4 regions of the Vibrio sp. 2130-1 genome follow, and region 1 is predicted to be linked to each of the others. Evidence: predicted binding sites of a transcription regulator. Region 1 holds the regulator's gene; each other region holds the start of a gene.
What was found. The regulator PurR, encoded in region 1, represses purine synthesis genes. The targets are predictions, from matches to a motif close to TNANGNAAACGTTTNCNTNA.
Positions count from the first base shown of each region.

Region 2: a site for PurR is predicted at 1,220-1,239, ahead of purT (formate-dependent phosphoribosylglycinamide formyltransferase). Genes of this name have one in related genera too.
Region 3: a site for PurR is predicted at 1,166-1,185, ahead of purL (phosphoribosylformylglycinamidine synthase). Genes of this name have one in related genera too.
Region 4: a site for PurR is predicted at 1,557-1,576, ahead of R7Q09_RS10875 (uracil-xanthine permease family protein). Genes of this name have one in related genera too.

Region 1 covers NZ_JAWOUT010000002.1:95,614-98,830, forward strand. Annotated here, with positions in the region: gene R7Q09_RS03000 (TfoX/Sxy family DNA transformation protein) at 1-431, opposite strand, end outside; cyclic di-GMP riboswitch class I at 548-637, opposite strand; gene purR (HTH-type transcriptional repressor PurR) at 925-1,929, opposite strand; gene torD (molecular chaperone TorD) at 2,398-3,045, opposite strand.
Region 2 covers NZ_JAWOUT010000002.1:362,987-366,203, reverse strand. Annotated here, with positions in the region: gene cdd (cytidine deaminase) at 274-1,161, shown strand; gene purT (formate-dependent phosphoribosylglycinamide formyltransferase) at 1,305-2,480, shown strand; gene R7Q09_RS04185 (thiopurine S-methyltransferase) at 2,553-3,203, opposite strand.
Region 3 covers NZ_JAWOUT010000010.1:113,869-117,085, forward strand. Annotated here, with positions in the region: gene mltF (membrane-bound lytic murein transglycosylase MltF) at 1-1,027, opposite strand, end outside; gene purL (phosphoribosylformylglycinamidine synthase) at 1,327-3,217, shown strand, end outside.
Region 4 covers NZ_JAWOUT010000006.1:129,636-132,852, forward strand. Annotated here, with positions in the region: gene R7Q09_RS10875 (uracil-xanthine permease family protein) at 1-1,389, opposite strand; gene recG (ATP-dependent DNA helicase RecG) at 1,622-3,217, opposite strand, start outside.

The sequences.
Region 1 (3,217 bases):
TCAAGCTTCTCTACGGATTCGATGCCGGCTTTTTTTAGCATGCGCTCGGTAGCCAGTCGTAAGTTAGGCAAATCTTTCAAACGGTTAGGCTTTGTACTTGCTTGCTGTTCTTTCTCAAGCTTTGCCTTTTTCAATGATTGATTCGCTACTTCGATTAAGCGTTCGCTTGATTCCCATAAATCGCTGGAAATAGCGTAGTACTTTGTAACGACTGGGAAGCCACGTTTTTTATAAACGTAAGGCTTTAGCCCTTGTTGCTCGAAGTCAGATGAAGTTTTTTGGTCTGCTCTGATATGAAGCTGATTGTTTACCACTAGTGCAAACATTGTTTCATCAGCGAATAGTCCGAAGCCACCAAACATTGAGCGCGACTTGATATTACCAAGTGCCTCAAATAGCTTCATAGAGTCTTTGAGTATCGGTTTATCCATGTTTTGTTATCTCGGTGTAATTAATATTACGCCACCAAAAGTCAGGTCCGAGAGAGTAGCAAACATGCGTAAAAACAATGTCATTACAGAGTAAAGTCATTGCTTACACACTTGCCATCGGTAACCCCGCTACCTTCCATATCGTAATATGGTTCAGGCCGGAGGCTTTGCGTCCCACTCTTTCGAATGGTTTGCCCTGTGCGTGACACAATGAGCATACTTCTTATATTGAATTAACATCACGGTTTAGCGTTAAAAGTGTGATTTTAGTTCAATAAAAATGATAGATTGAATGCTCTATTTTGCATATGGAAAGGTGCAAATTGGCCTTTGAAAAGGAGTTCTTAATATATATTACATTTATATAAAACAGGGAGTTAACGTTAGTCAATTGTTATTAGAGCGGGGTGAAGTATTAGAGATTGCTTAATTTTTCCAAAAAAATAAGCGCCCCTGTAGAGCGCTTATTTAACACGGTTAAATACAGTGAAATTTAGTTCATTTTTTTCACAGTATTTCGAATTACAAGCTCAGGTTGCATTTCGAAAATTCGTTTTTCGTGTTCTTTATCTTTGATACGCTCAAGTAGAATTTCGAATGCATTTTTACCAACACGACGTTTAGGCTGGTGGATAGTCGTTAGCGGTGGAGAGAAGTATTCTGCAAGCTCGATGTTGTCGTAGCCGATCACTGAAATATCTTCAGGAATTTTGATCCCGTTTTGTTGCAAGCGGCTCATTACGCCTAGAGCCATTGTGTCGTTAAAACAGAATACCGCCGTCGGGCGCTTGTCCATTGCGGTAATTTTATCTGCAACTAATACGGCCGTATCACATTCAAAGTTACCTTCAAGGATCCAGTCTTCATTTACAGCTAGGTTCGCTTCGCTCATTGCGCGACGGAAACCTGCAATGCGCTCTTGGCAAGCAAGCTTTTCAAAATGACCGCTTAGACAAGCGATATCCGTATGACCATTGTCAATCAGATGTTTGGTTGCAATGTAGCCACCTTCTTCTGAGTTATCCATGATCTTGTCTGCTTGTGAGCTCTCTGGGCCCCAATCCATGACCACTTTAGGAATGTCCGCATGACGGTCAAGCATCTCTTTTAGTTCTTCGGTTAAGTCAGAACACATCACTAGGATGCCATCAACGCGCTTTTCAGCCAGCATACGAATGTAATCGCGTTGTTTTTCGTAAATCCCGCCTGTGTTACATAAAATCAGAGTATAGCCTTGGCGGTAACAGTAGCTCTCAACGCCATCAATCACTTCTGAGAAAAATAGGTTAGTTGATTGAGTTACTAACATGCCAATCGTACGAGTTGAGTTGCATTTTAGGCTGCGTGCAACGGCACTTGGCGCGTAATTCAGCTCGTCAACGGCTTTCATTACTTTTTCTTGCGTTGCTTCTGCAACGAAACGCGTTTTATTGATAACGTGCGAAACTGTCGTAGTGGAAACGCCGGCTAAGCGAGCAACGTCTTTTATCGTGGCCATAAATGGTGTCCTGTATCGAGCTACTGAAATATGTCGTATTGGATGTACCTGATGCTCTAATGGTTTCACACCTAGCAATCTAAAATTGGCGCTAAGTGTCTCGGCAGCGGTTGATCCAAGTGCGACAAAAGGGTGCGTAGCAGCATCGGTCGATGAATTTTATCTTTTTTCTATCTGATGAGAAATTGCCATCAACCTGTTAAGAAAACACAAAAACCGCTATATTTCAGCGGTTTACATATAAATCATATTTAATCGTTTGCGCTCACATTTTAGCCCTATGTGGACTGACTAGCAATGTTTTCAGCAAGAGATTTGTGTATTTGAAGTCACATTTTGACTGCTAAATAACCAAGCGTCTTTGCGCTAAGTTAAGGCAAACGAATATTATACCCAAGTTACTTACAATTGGTCACTTTCAGGCATACAGGAAGCCCGATAGGCAGGCTCCCTAAAAATAGGCGGCAATTATTCACCAAGAAGGTAGGCGCTGTCTAGTTTACAAAATGCAACTAATAGTTTCGCGACACTCGAGTAAAATCCAAATTCGTCGAATTTTTTACATTTGTCTGAAAACTGAGGTAACCAAGACATCAATTGTTGCTGGATAAAGTCGTTTTGTTTAACGAAGGCTTCTTCCATGTGTTTTTCTTGTTCAAGCTCGTTTGAGCGGATAATCATGTTCCCGAGAAAGTCGAGCTCAACGGCTAAGTGATCCGCAGGTTCCTTTAGTTTTTCGTCTACTTGAACGCCAAATTCAGCCATCAACTTTTCCATTTCCTCAGCTGGCTTGTCATTCAGTAAACCTGATTCACCAATGTACATGGATGCGTAAGGAAGAGCGCCGTATTTTTCTGTCTTCAAAAACAGTTCACAAAAGTCAGCTGCAAGCTCTAGTTGTGCATCTTCACGATCTTGTAACCGATTCAATGCATCAACTAGGCTATCAACAGCTGGTTTCAGCGACTCATTTTCACCTAAACCTGCGAGAAAACTGCGAATTTCAACACTGTGATAGGCTTCCAATTCTTTCTCTGTTAGTTCTTTTGCGAACAAGCTCGAAAACCACCAGTAAATTTCAGCGCGTTTTTCATTAAAAGCTTTCACTTCTTGCATTTTGGGCTCCTGAATGATGCTTCAAGTCATGCATCACAAAGTCAATTAGGGATATCCCCTAAGTGTAATCAATTAAAATGAATAGCAGTAACTATAATTGTTATGTTTTATGGTCAAAAATGACCGTTTATTAATAGCAATGGGCAAGCTTGTTTTGAATCAATAAAAACGC
Region 2 (3,217 bases), 270 kb from region 1:
CTACCACTCGCTCTAGATTACGTAGGTATAAAGTAGCATAGCGGTAAAGTCGCGTGGGTAACATACTCCTGCTCCTTGGTCATATGAACATATACTGATATGGTTAATTGTGAGACGGAGATAACGCTTCACACCTGTGCAATCGAATACATGTGTGAGCTCACTCTAATTATGTAACAGAATTATCAATTGCATTATTTATCGTGATCTAACGCACGGAACATTTCTATCTTTCACATAGAATAACTGTCCATGCAATAACAAGGATTCAACATGAAAAGTCGCATTGAACAGGCGCTAGCAGGCGCTCCAGAAGCACTTTCCAAACAACTTGCTCCTATCATCCAAGCTGATGATTTTGATGCTACGCTTTCAGTTCAACAATTTGAGCAGTTGCTTTCAGCTACCGGTCTATCAGACAAAGAGCTTCGTGTTGCGCTACTTCCTTTTGCCGCAGCGTACTCCTATGCTCCCCTTTCTGACTTTTATGTCGGCGCTATCGTTCGTGGCCTTTCAGGTCGCCTTTACTTCGGTGCCAACATGGAATTCTTTGGTGTACAGTTGGGTCAAACGGTTCACGCAGAGCAGTCTGCGATTAGCCATGCTTGGATGAAAGGCGAACGTGGTGTTAAAGATATCACTATCAACTTCAGCCCATGTGGTCACTGCCGCCAGTTCATGAATGAGTTATCTACCGCAAACGAGCTTAAAATCCAGCTCCCGGAACGCGAAGAAAAGTCACTTCATGAATACCTGCCTGAAGCCTTTGGACCAAACGATCTCGGTATCGAGTCCGGCTTAATGGCAGAAGTTCAACACCAGTTCTCATGTGATGATGAAGACGCACTCATCCAAAGTGCAGTTGAAGCGATGAACATGAGCCACTCTCCATACACCAACAACTTGAGTGGTTTAGCATTAGAGATGACTAGCGGCCGTGTATTCCAAGGTGCTTATGCAGAAAATGCAGCGTTTAATCCTAGCTTGCCACCGCTACAAGTTGCGCTAATCCAAGTTTTACTTGCGGGTGAAACCTTTGACAGCATCAAAGCCGCTGCATTGGTAGAAAACTCTGAAGGTAAGATCAGTCACTTAGCCGATACGCAATCAACGTTGGAAGCGTTGAATCCAGATATTCCGCTTAGTTTTGTCAACGTATAAACGACAAATTCAACAAAGAGCTCTACAACATGTAGAGCTTTTTTATTACCTAAAAACCAAAAGCAAACGTTTGCTTTGTCATAAAACTTCAGTATGATCTCCTGCAATTTCTGTCTCATCACTCTATTTTGTAAGGGAACACTATGTTTGGCACTGCAACTAGCGCAAATGCTACCCGTGTATTACTTTTAGGCTCTGGCGAACTCGGTAAAGAAGTCGCCATTGAATGCCAGAGACTTGGTTTAGAAGTGATTGCTTGTGATCGCTATGCCAATGCTCCAGCGATGCAAGTCGCTCACCGTAGTTATGTTATCGACATGTTAGATGGGAACGCCTTAGAAGAAGTTATTACGAAGGAACAACCTACTTACGTCGTACCAGAAATTGAAGCCATCGCAACCGGCAAACTGGTAGAGCTTGAAGAGAAAGGACTGAATGTTGTTCCAACCGCTAAGGCAACCAGGCTAACAATGAATCGTGAAGGTATCCGACGTTTGGCAGCAGAAGAACTGGAATTGACGACTTCACCTTATCGTTTTGCAGATAACTTTGAAGACTTCAAAGCCGCGGTTGAGCATGTGGGTATTCCGTGCGTGGTGAAGCCTGTGATGAGCTCTTCAGGTAAAGGGCAAAGTGTTATCAAGACCGAAGACGACGTTACAAAAGCATGGGATTACGCTCAGGAAGGCGGGCGTACGGGTGCAGGTCGCGTTATCGTGGAAGGTTTTATCGACTTCGATTACGAAATCACTTTATTGACCATCAGAGCCGTTGACGGTGTGCATTTCTGTGCTCCAATTGGTCATCGTCAGGAAGATGGCGACTACCGCGAATCATGGCAACCGCAAACTATGTCAGAAAACGCAGTAAAAGCAGCTGAATACACGGCTGAGAAAGTGGTAAACGCGCTCGGTGGCTACGGCATCTTTGGTGTAGAGCTATTTGTTAAAGGCGATAAAGTCATTTTCAATGAGGTCTCTCCTCGCCCTCACGATACGGGTATGGTTACAATGATTTCACAGGAAATGTCTGAGTTTGCTCTCCACGTGCGCGCGTTTACCGGAATGCCAATTAATAATATTGTGCAATATGGCCCATCTGCGTCTGCTGTTATTCTTGGACAAGGGACTTCCACAAACATTCGCTTTGAAAACCTAAGCAAAGCTTTAGCTCAACCTCAAACACAAGTTCGTCTATTCGGTAAGCCAGAAATCGATGGTCGCCGCCGTTTAGGTGTTGTCCTTACGCGACGAAAAACCACCGAAGAAGCCGTTCAAGATGCTGTTGAAAGTGCTTCAAAAGTGAATATCATTTATTAAATACGAACCACTCATACAAAAATAGCGCAGCTCAAATTGCTGCGCTATTTCGTGTTCCAAACCGAAGAGAGCCTATTCACTCTCGATTAAGTACACTTCTTCAGAGAAGCGACTTAAGCCTTTTTTCGCAATTTTAGGATGATTCTCGTCAGCTTCATCTACGTTCAAACAAGTAACTTTGTAACCTGAAAATAACTGCTCTATCTCTTCGACCGGCACGCTAAATGGAGGCCCCGCCATCTCTTCTTGAGGATAGTTGAGTGTGACAAGCAAAATACGACCGCCTGGGTTCAGCAGTTGCTTGAGACGCTCTACATACTCCTCTCGCATATCTTGCGGTAAAGCAACCAACGCGGCGCGATCATAAATGATATCGGCTTGAGATACTGGTGCAGTGAAAAAGTCCCCAGTATAAATAGAGAGCTCATCAAATTGATAAAGCTCGTGCATGCCATTAAGAGGCGTTACCGTTGGCGTGTAAAAATGTTCAGCAAAAAAGGCACGCACAGCAATATGGCTTAGCTCAACACCTTCAACCGAATCATGCTTCATCGCTAGCCAAATCAAGTCTTCTGACTTTCCACATAAAGGAACTAACACTTTATCTTCACGCTTTGGATTAGTGTGTTTCCAATATACTGGTAATAGCGGGTTTACATCTTCCAAGTGAAATCCGATTTGATTGCTGGCCCATTTGTTATGCCAAAATTCTTGGTCTCTCATTTTACTTTCTACTT
Region 3 (3,217 bases), on a different contig from region 1:
TTACACCTGTTGGCGATTTTGCCGCTGGCTTCCAGTGTGATTCTTGATACGCCAATGCTGCAATTAAGCGCCAGTCGAACTCTTCGCTGTACTTTTGGAATAAAGGTGCCCACTTAGGCAATTTGTCATCCAGAGCTCGAATGAATGCGCGAGTATCAACGTAGTCAAATGCTTCAATATGACCAATGTACTTCTCTTCGAGAGTGGACAGTTCTCCTGATTGTTTAATGTTACCGAAAAACTCTATCAGCATCGCATACAAACTTTCGTCCTCAGAGCGTCGAGTAAACCACGATACTGGTTGATCTTCTGTAAGTTCAAACGCGAGCGCAAGGTCGGGATAAAGGCGCTGAGCTAGGGAAAGTTCCACCGAATCAGTCACAGTAAAACGTAACTCACCCGTCGATACGTATTTGAGTAAGTCTCTCGTGTCAGCATCACCAACAATTTCAAACTGAAGTTCTGGATACTGCTTCTTTAACGCTGTTAGGGTCGGAACATATTGCGATTGTTCAACGATCTTTAATGTTTGAGCGCCTGCATTTGTATCTTCGTCGGACTCGTCGTCTTTCGAGGCTTGGTATTCAATGAGTTGTTCGATATCTCGTGGTCGAAGTTGCCCTTTTTTATATACCACTTGTTGGCTTACATAATAATAGGCCGGGCCTGGTCTAAATCGTTTGACTGCTTGTGACGTTTGATTTAAACCCGTAGCGATGATATCGATATCTCCTTTCTTAAGAGCAGGAAAAAGCTCAGCCTGGCGAAAGGCTGGTTTAATCTCGAGTTTGACGCCGAGCTGCTCCGCAAACTGACGCGCCAATTCGTAATCCAACCCTGCGGGACCATCGGGACCTATGTAGTAGGAAAGCTGATTGTTTAGCGTGCCAACACGAAGCACACCACGTTCTTGAATTTTTTCAAATTCACTTTTGGGCTCCGACTCAATCTGGCAAGCTGAGAGCAAAAGAACAGAAACTAAAATTAGAGCACTGCGCTTGAGCCGGTTGAAGTGACTTATTTGCATTAATAGGTACATCTTGGAAAATTTCTATTTGCCTTTATATCAAAGCGAGCTCATGGGGCAAAGTGAATCACACACTTATAACGTGACATTGTGTGTTTTATCGACATTTTAGTTGTAATTCAAATTTGACAAAAAAAATGACGCAAACGGTTGCTTTTGGTGTTACATCACAAAAACAATTACTATATAATGCGCTCGCAATGACGAGGTGGAATCGGCATAGGTTCGACAGGGCTTATTTTAAGTGTCTGAATTTATTCCAATATCACCTTAATCAATTGCATAAGAGACCTAAGCACATGAGAATTTTGCGTGGCTCCCCAGCTCTTTCTGAGTTTCGTGTTAATAAACTACTGGAACTTTGTCGTGAACAAGATCTGCCTGTAACTGGCATTTATGCCGAGTTTATGCACTTTGCCGATCTAAAGTCAGACCTTGATGACCAAGAGTTAGAAAAACTTGAAAAGTTACTAACTTACGGCCCAACCATCGAAGAGCATGAGCCTGAAGGTCTTCTACTTCTTGTCACGCCTCGTCCTGGCACTATCTCGCCTTGGTCTTCTAAATCTACCGATATCGCTGTTAACTGTGGTCTGGATAAAGTGAAACGTCTAGAGCGTGGTACGGCTTATTATGTCGAGTCTTCAGTTGTTCTATCAGAAGCTCAAGCTGACGCTGTTAAAGCGTTAATTCACGACCGCATGATGGAAACAGTATTCACAGAATTTGAAGCCGCATCAGCATTATTTACTGTTGCAGAGCCTAAGCCTGTCGCACATGTTGATATCTTAGCTGGCGGTCGTCTTGCGCTTGAAGAGGCAAACGTTTCCCTTGGCTTGGCACTCGCAGAAGATGAAATTGATTACTTGGTAGAGAACTTTACTAAGCTTGGGCGTAACCCAAACGACATTGAATTGATGATGTTTGCTCAGGCGAACTCAGAGCATTGTCGCCACAAAATTTTTAACGCAGATTGGACAATCGACGGGGTAGATCAACCTAAGTCTTTGTTCAAAATGATCAAAAACACTTTTGAAACGACACCTGACTATGTGCTGTCTGCATACAAAGACAACGCAGCCGTTATGACAGGTTCTAAAGCGGGGCGTTTCTTCCCTGACCCTAAATCTCGTCAATACACGTACCACCATGAAGATACGCACATCTTGATGAAGGTAGAAACGCACAACCACCCAACGGCAATCTCTCCGTGGCCGGGCGCATCGACTGGCTCAGGCGGTGAAATCCGTGACGAAGGCGCGACGGGTATCGGCGGTAAGCCAAAAGCGGGTCTGGTTGGTTTTACAACCTCTAACTTACGTATTCCTGGTTTTGAACAGCCATGGGAAACCGACTTCGGCAAGCCGGGTCGTATTGTGAATGCGTTAGACATCATGCTTGAAGGCCCTCTAGGCGGCGCGGCATTCAACAACGAATTTGGTCGTCCAAATCTATTGGGTTACTTCCGTACTTACGAAGAAAAAGTCACTTCTCATGCGGGTGAAGAAATTCGTGGTTACCACAAACCAATCATGATTGCTGGTGGAATGGGTAACATCCGCGATGAACACGTACAGAAGAAAGAGATCCCTGTGGGTGCGAGCCTAATCGTACTTGGTGGTCCGGCAATGAACATCGGTCTTGGTGGTGGTGCGGCATCTTCCATGGCATCTGGTCAGTCAGCAGAAGATCTGGACTTCGCTTCAGTACAGCGTGAAAACCCAGAGATGGAACGTCGCTGTCAGGAAGTGATCGACCGTTGTTGGCAGTTAGGCGACGACAACCCAATCGCATTTATCCACGATGTGGGTGCAGGCGGTATCTCTAACGCATTGCCTGAACTTGTCGACGACGGTGAGCGTGGCGGTAAGTTCCAATTACGCGATGTACCAAACGATGAGCCGGGCATGAGCCCGCTGGAAATCTGGTGTAACGAATCACAGGAACGTTACGTTCTAGCGGTAGCGCCAGAAAACATGGAAGCATTCGACGCCATCTGTAAGCGTGAACGCGCACCGTATGCAGTGGTGGGTGTGGCGACAGAAGAGCGTCATCTAACGCTAGAAGATTCTCACTTCGACAATACGCCAATCGATATGCCAATGGATATCCTGCTTGGTAAGCCACCGAAGATGCACCGTGACGCAACCACACTAAAAGTGGAAAGCCCTGCCATTGTTCGTGATGGTA
Region 4 (3,217 bases), on a different contig from region 1:
TTAAGACTCTTTCACTTCCTGAGGAAGTTCATCTTCGTCTTCCAGTTTCTCTGGCAGAAGTAAATTTAAAATGATCGCAGTGATGCCACCTGCTGCAACACCAGTTGAGAAAATACTCTTAATAAATTCTGGCATAAATTGCAGGATCTCTGGTTTTTGTGCGATACCAAGTCCCATTGAGAAGGATAAGGCCATGATCAGAATTGCGCGGCGATCGAGCTCAACACGAGAGATAATACGCACACCAGCGGCAGCAATCGTACCAAACATGACAATCGTTGCGCCGCCAAGTACTGGCTCAGGAATCAGCTGAACAAAGCTAGCGACGCCAGGAAACAAGCCAAGAATCACTAACATGCCTGAAATAAAGTAACCCACGTAGCGGCTCGCGACTCCTGTTAGCATGATGATGCCGTTATTCTGGCTAAACGTTGAGTTCGGGAAGCTGTTGAAAACGGCTGCGATTGCAGAGTTTAAGCCGTCTGCTAACACACCGCCCTTAATGCGTTTCATGTACACTGGGCCTTTTACTGGCTCACCAGACACTTCAGATGTTGCGGTAATATCACCGATGGCCTCTAGTGCGGTAATAAAGAAAATCAGTACCAGCGGAATGAACAGAGACCAGTCAAACGATAAGCCATATTGCATTGGTACGGGCAGTGCTACGATCTCGGTTGCGCCTAGCTGAGAAGTATCTACCATCCCCATAAAATACGCCATGATGTAGCCCACTAGCATCGCAATCACGATTGAAGCCACACGGATGTATGGGTTTTTCGAGCGGTTTAAAATCACAATTAATCCAAGTACCGTCCCAGCCAGAGCAAGTTTGTCTAAGCTGCCGAAGGTTCCTTCATTTAATGCTGCGTAGCCACCGCCCATTGATACTAAGCCGACTTGAATCAGTGTGAGACCGATAAGAGTGACGACGATGCCTGAAACAAGCGGAGTGATGATTCGGCGGGCATGCTCCAACACGCGAGATAGAAAAATTTCTGCAAATGATGCGACTAAAATCGTACCAAAAATGGCAGCCATCATGGTGCTGATGTCTGCTCCACCGGCTTTCAGCGATAGGCCTGCACCAATAATAGGACCTAAAAAGTTAAAGCTGGTGCCTTGAACAGAGAGCAAACCAGAGCCAATTGGGCCAACGGTGCGAATTTGAATAAACGAAGACACGCCTGACGCAAACAAAGACATGCTGATGATGGTATTCGTTTGGTCTGCTGGTACACCCAAAGACTGACAGATGATCAGTGACGGAGTGATAACCGCGACGAACATCGCCAATAAGTGCTGAAGTGCGGCAAAAATGGTTTGAGGCAAAGGTGGTCGTTCGTTGAGTTGATAGACCAGTTCCGAAGATCGGTTTGAAGTTGTCATTGTTTGTCTCGCTAGTCGCAATATTTCCCTAGTTCTCGCTGAATGGGAGAGCAGGGTGGAGTTGACGTCGTTACCTGTGATTGCTGTTAATCAGAGTCAACTCAGGTTGGTGGAGTGTGATCTAACACACTTAAAAATTTGTGCGCGATTATAGAGAGATTTACTCAAAAAGCAAACGTTTGCTTTGTTTTTGGCGTATTAAAAAACGAGCCATTTGGCTCGCTTTCAATCATTACGCTTTGGAGTAAATATCCCGCTCACCCAACCAGCGATCGATAATCGCTGTTGCGTTAGTCGGGTAATTGTCATGAATATGACGCGCAATACGCTGAACTTCGGGAATCAGGCGTTGATCTCGAACTAAGTCTGCGATTTTGAAATCAGCAAGACCTGTCTGCTTTGTACCCAATAGTTCTCCAGGGCCACGAATTTCTAGGTCTTTCTGCGCAATGACGAAGCCATCGTTACTTTCACGTAGTACTCCGAGACGTTTTTGCGCGGTTTTTGACAGCGGAGAGTGGTACAGCAGCACACAATGGCTAGCAACGGAACCTCGGCCCACGCGACCTCTTAACTGGTGTAATTGTGCCAAACCAAGACGTTCAGGGTTTTCTATGATCATCAAGCTAGAGTTTGGCACATCCACACCAACTTCAATCACTGTCGTTGCGACCAGCAAATGCAGTTTATTGTCTTTGAAATCTTGCATCACCGCTTGTTTCTCTGCCGGCTTCATTCGTCCGTGCACTAGACCAATTTTTACGTCCGGCAGTTTACGTTGAAGCTCTTCTGCGGTATCTGCCGCGGCTTGCGCTTCTAATACTTCCGACTCATCAATCAGGGTACACACCCAATATGCCTGCTTGCCTTCGTTTAAGCAGGCATTTCGGACACGCTCGACGATGTCGTCACGTTTTGTATCAGGAATGGCAACGGTTTGAATCGGCGTTCGACCCGGTGGTAGCTCGTCAATCACGGAAGTTTCCAGATCGGCGTAAGCGGTCATCGCTAAGGTGCGAGGAATAGGCGTCGCCGTCATGATCAACTGATGTGGGTAGGCGCCTTGTTTTGCGCCTTTTTCACGCAATTCTAATCGCTGATGGACACCGAAGCGGTGTTGTTCATCAATGATGACCAAAGCAAGGTGATGAAATTCAACGTGCTCTTGGAATAGCGCGTGAGTACCCACTACCATTTGCGCTTCACCACTGGCAATACGAGCCAGCTCGGCTTCCTTTGCCTTACCTTTGAGTTTGCCCGCTAACCAACCGACTTGAATGCCCATGGTTTCAAACCAGTTTGCGAAGTTGATAGCGTGTTGCTCGGCCAATAGTTCGGTTGGCGCCATGAGTGCCACCTGATGGCCATGCTCAATGGCTCTAACAGCGGCCAAAGCGGCAACCAACGTTTTCCCCGAACCAACATCGCCTTGCACTAATCGCATCATTGGGTGCGGTTTTTCTAGATCGGCTTCAATCTCTTGTACGACTCGGGTTTGAGCGTTTGTAGGAGAGAAAGGCAGTTGGGCTAAAAGCTGCGTTTTTAGTTTATTACAAGGACCGAGAGGTAGCGCTGAATCCTTCTGACCTTTGCTACGCACCGCTAGCATCGATAAGTTTTGTGCGAGCAATTCTTCCATGATCAAGCGGATTTGGGCAGGATGTTTGCCTTCGTCAAACTCATCTAAATTAATGGTTGGTGGTGGGCGATGAATGGTGTGCAGCGCTTGCGACATCGTGATTTGATGGTCATACAACCCCGCTGGAAGTAATTCCTGCACTGCGGTTTTATCAAGCAGGGCTAAAGCTTGTTCGGTAAGGTTGCGTAA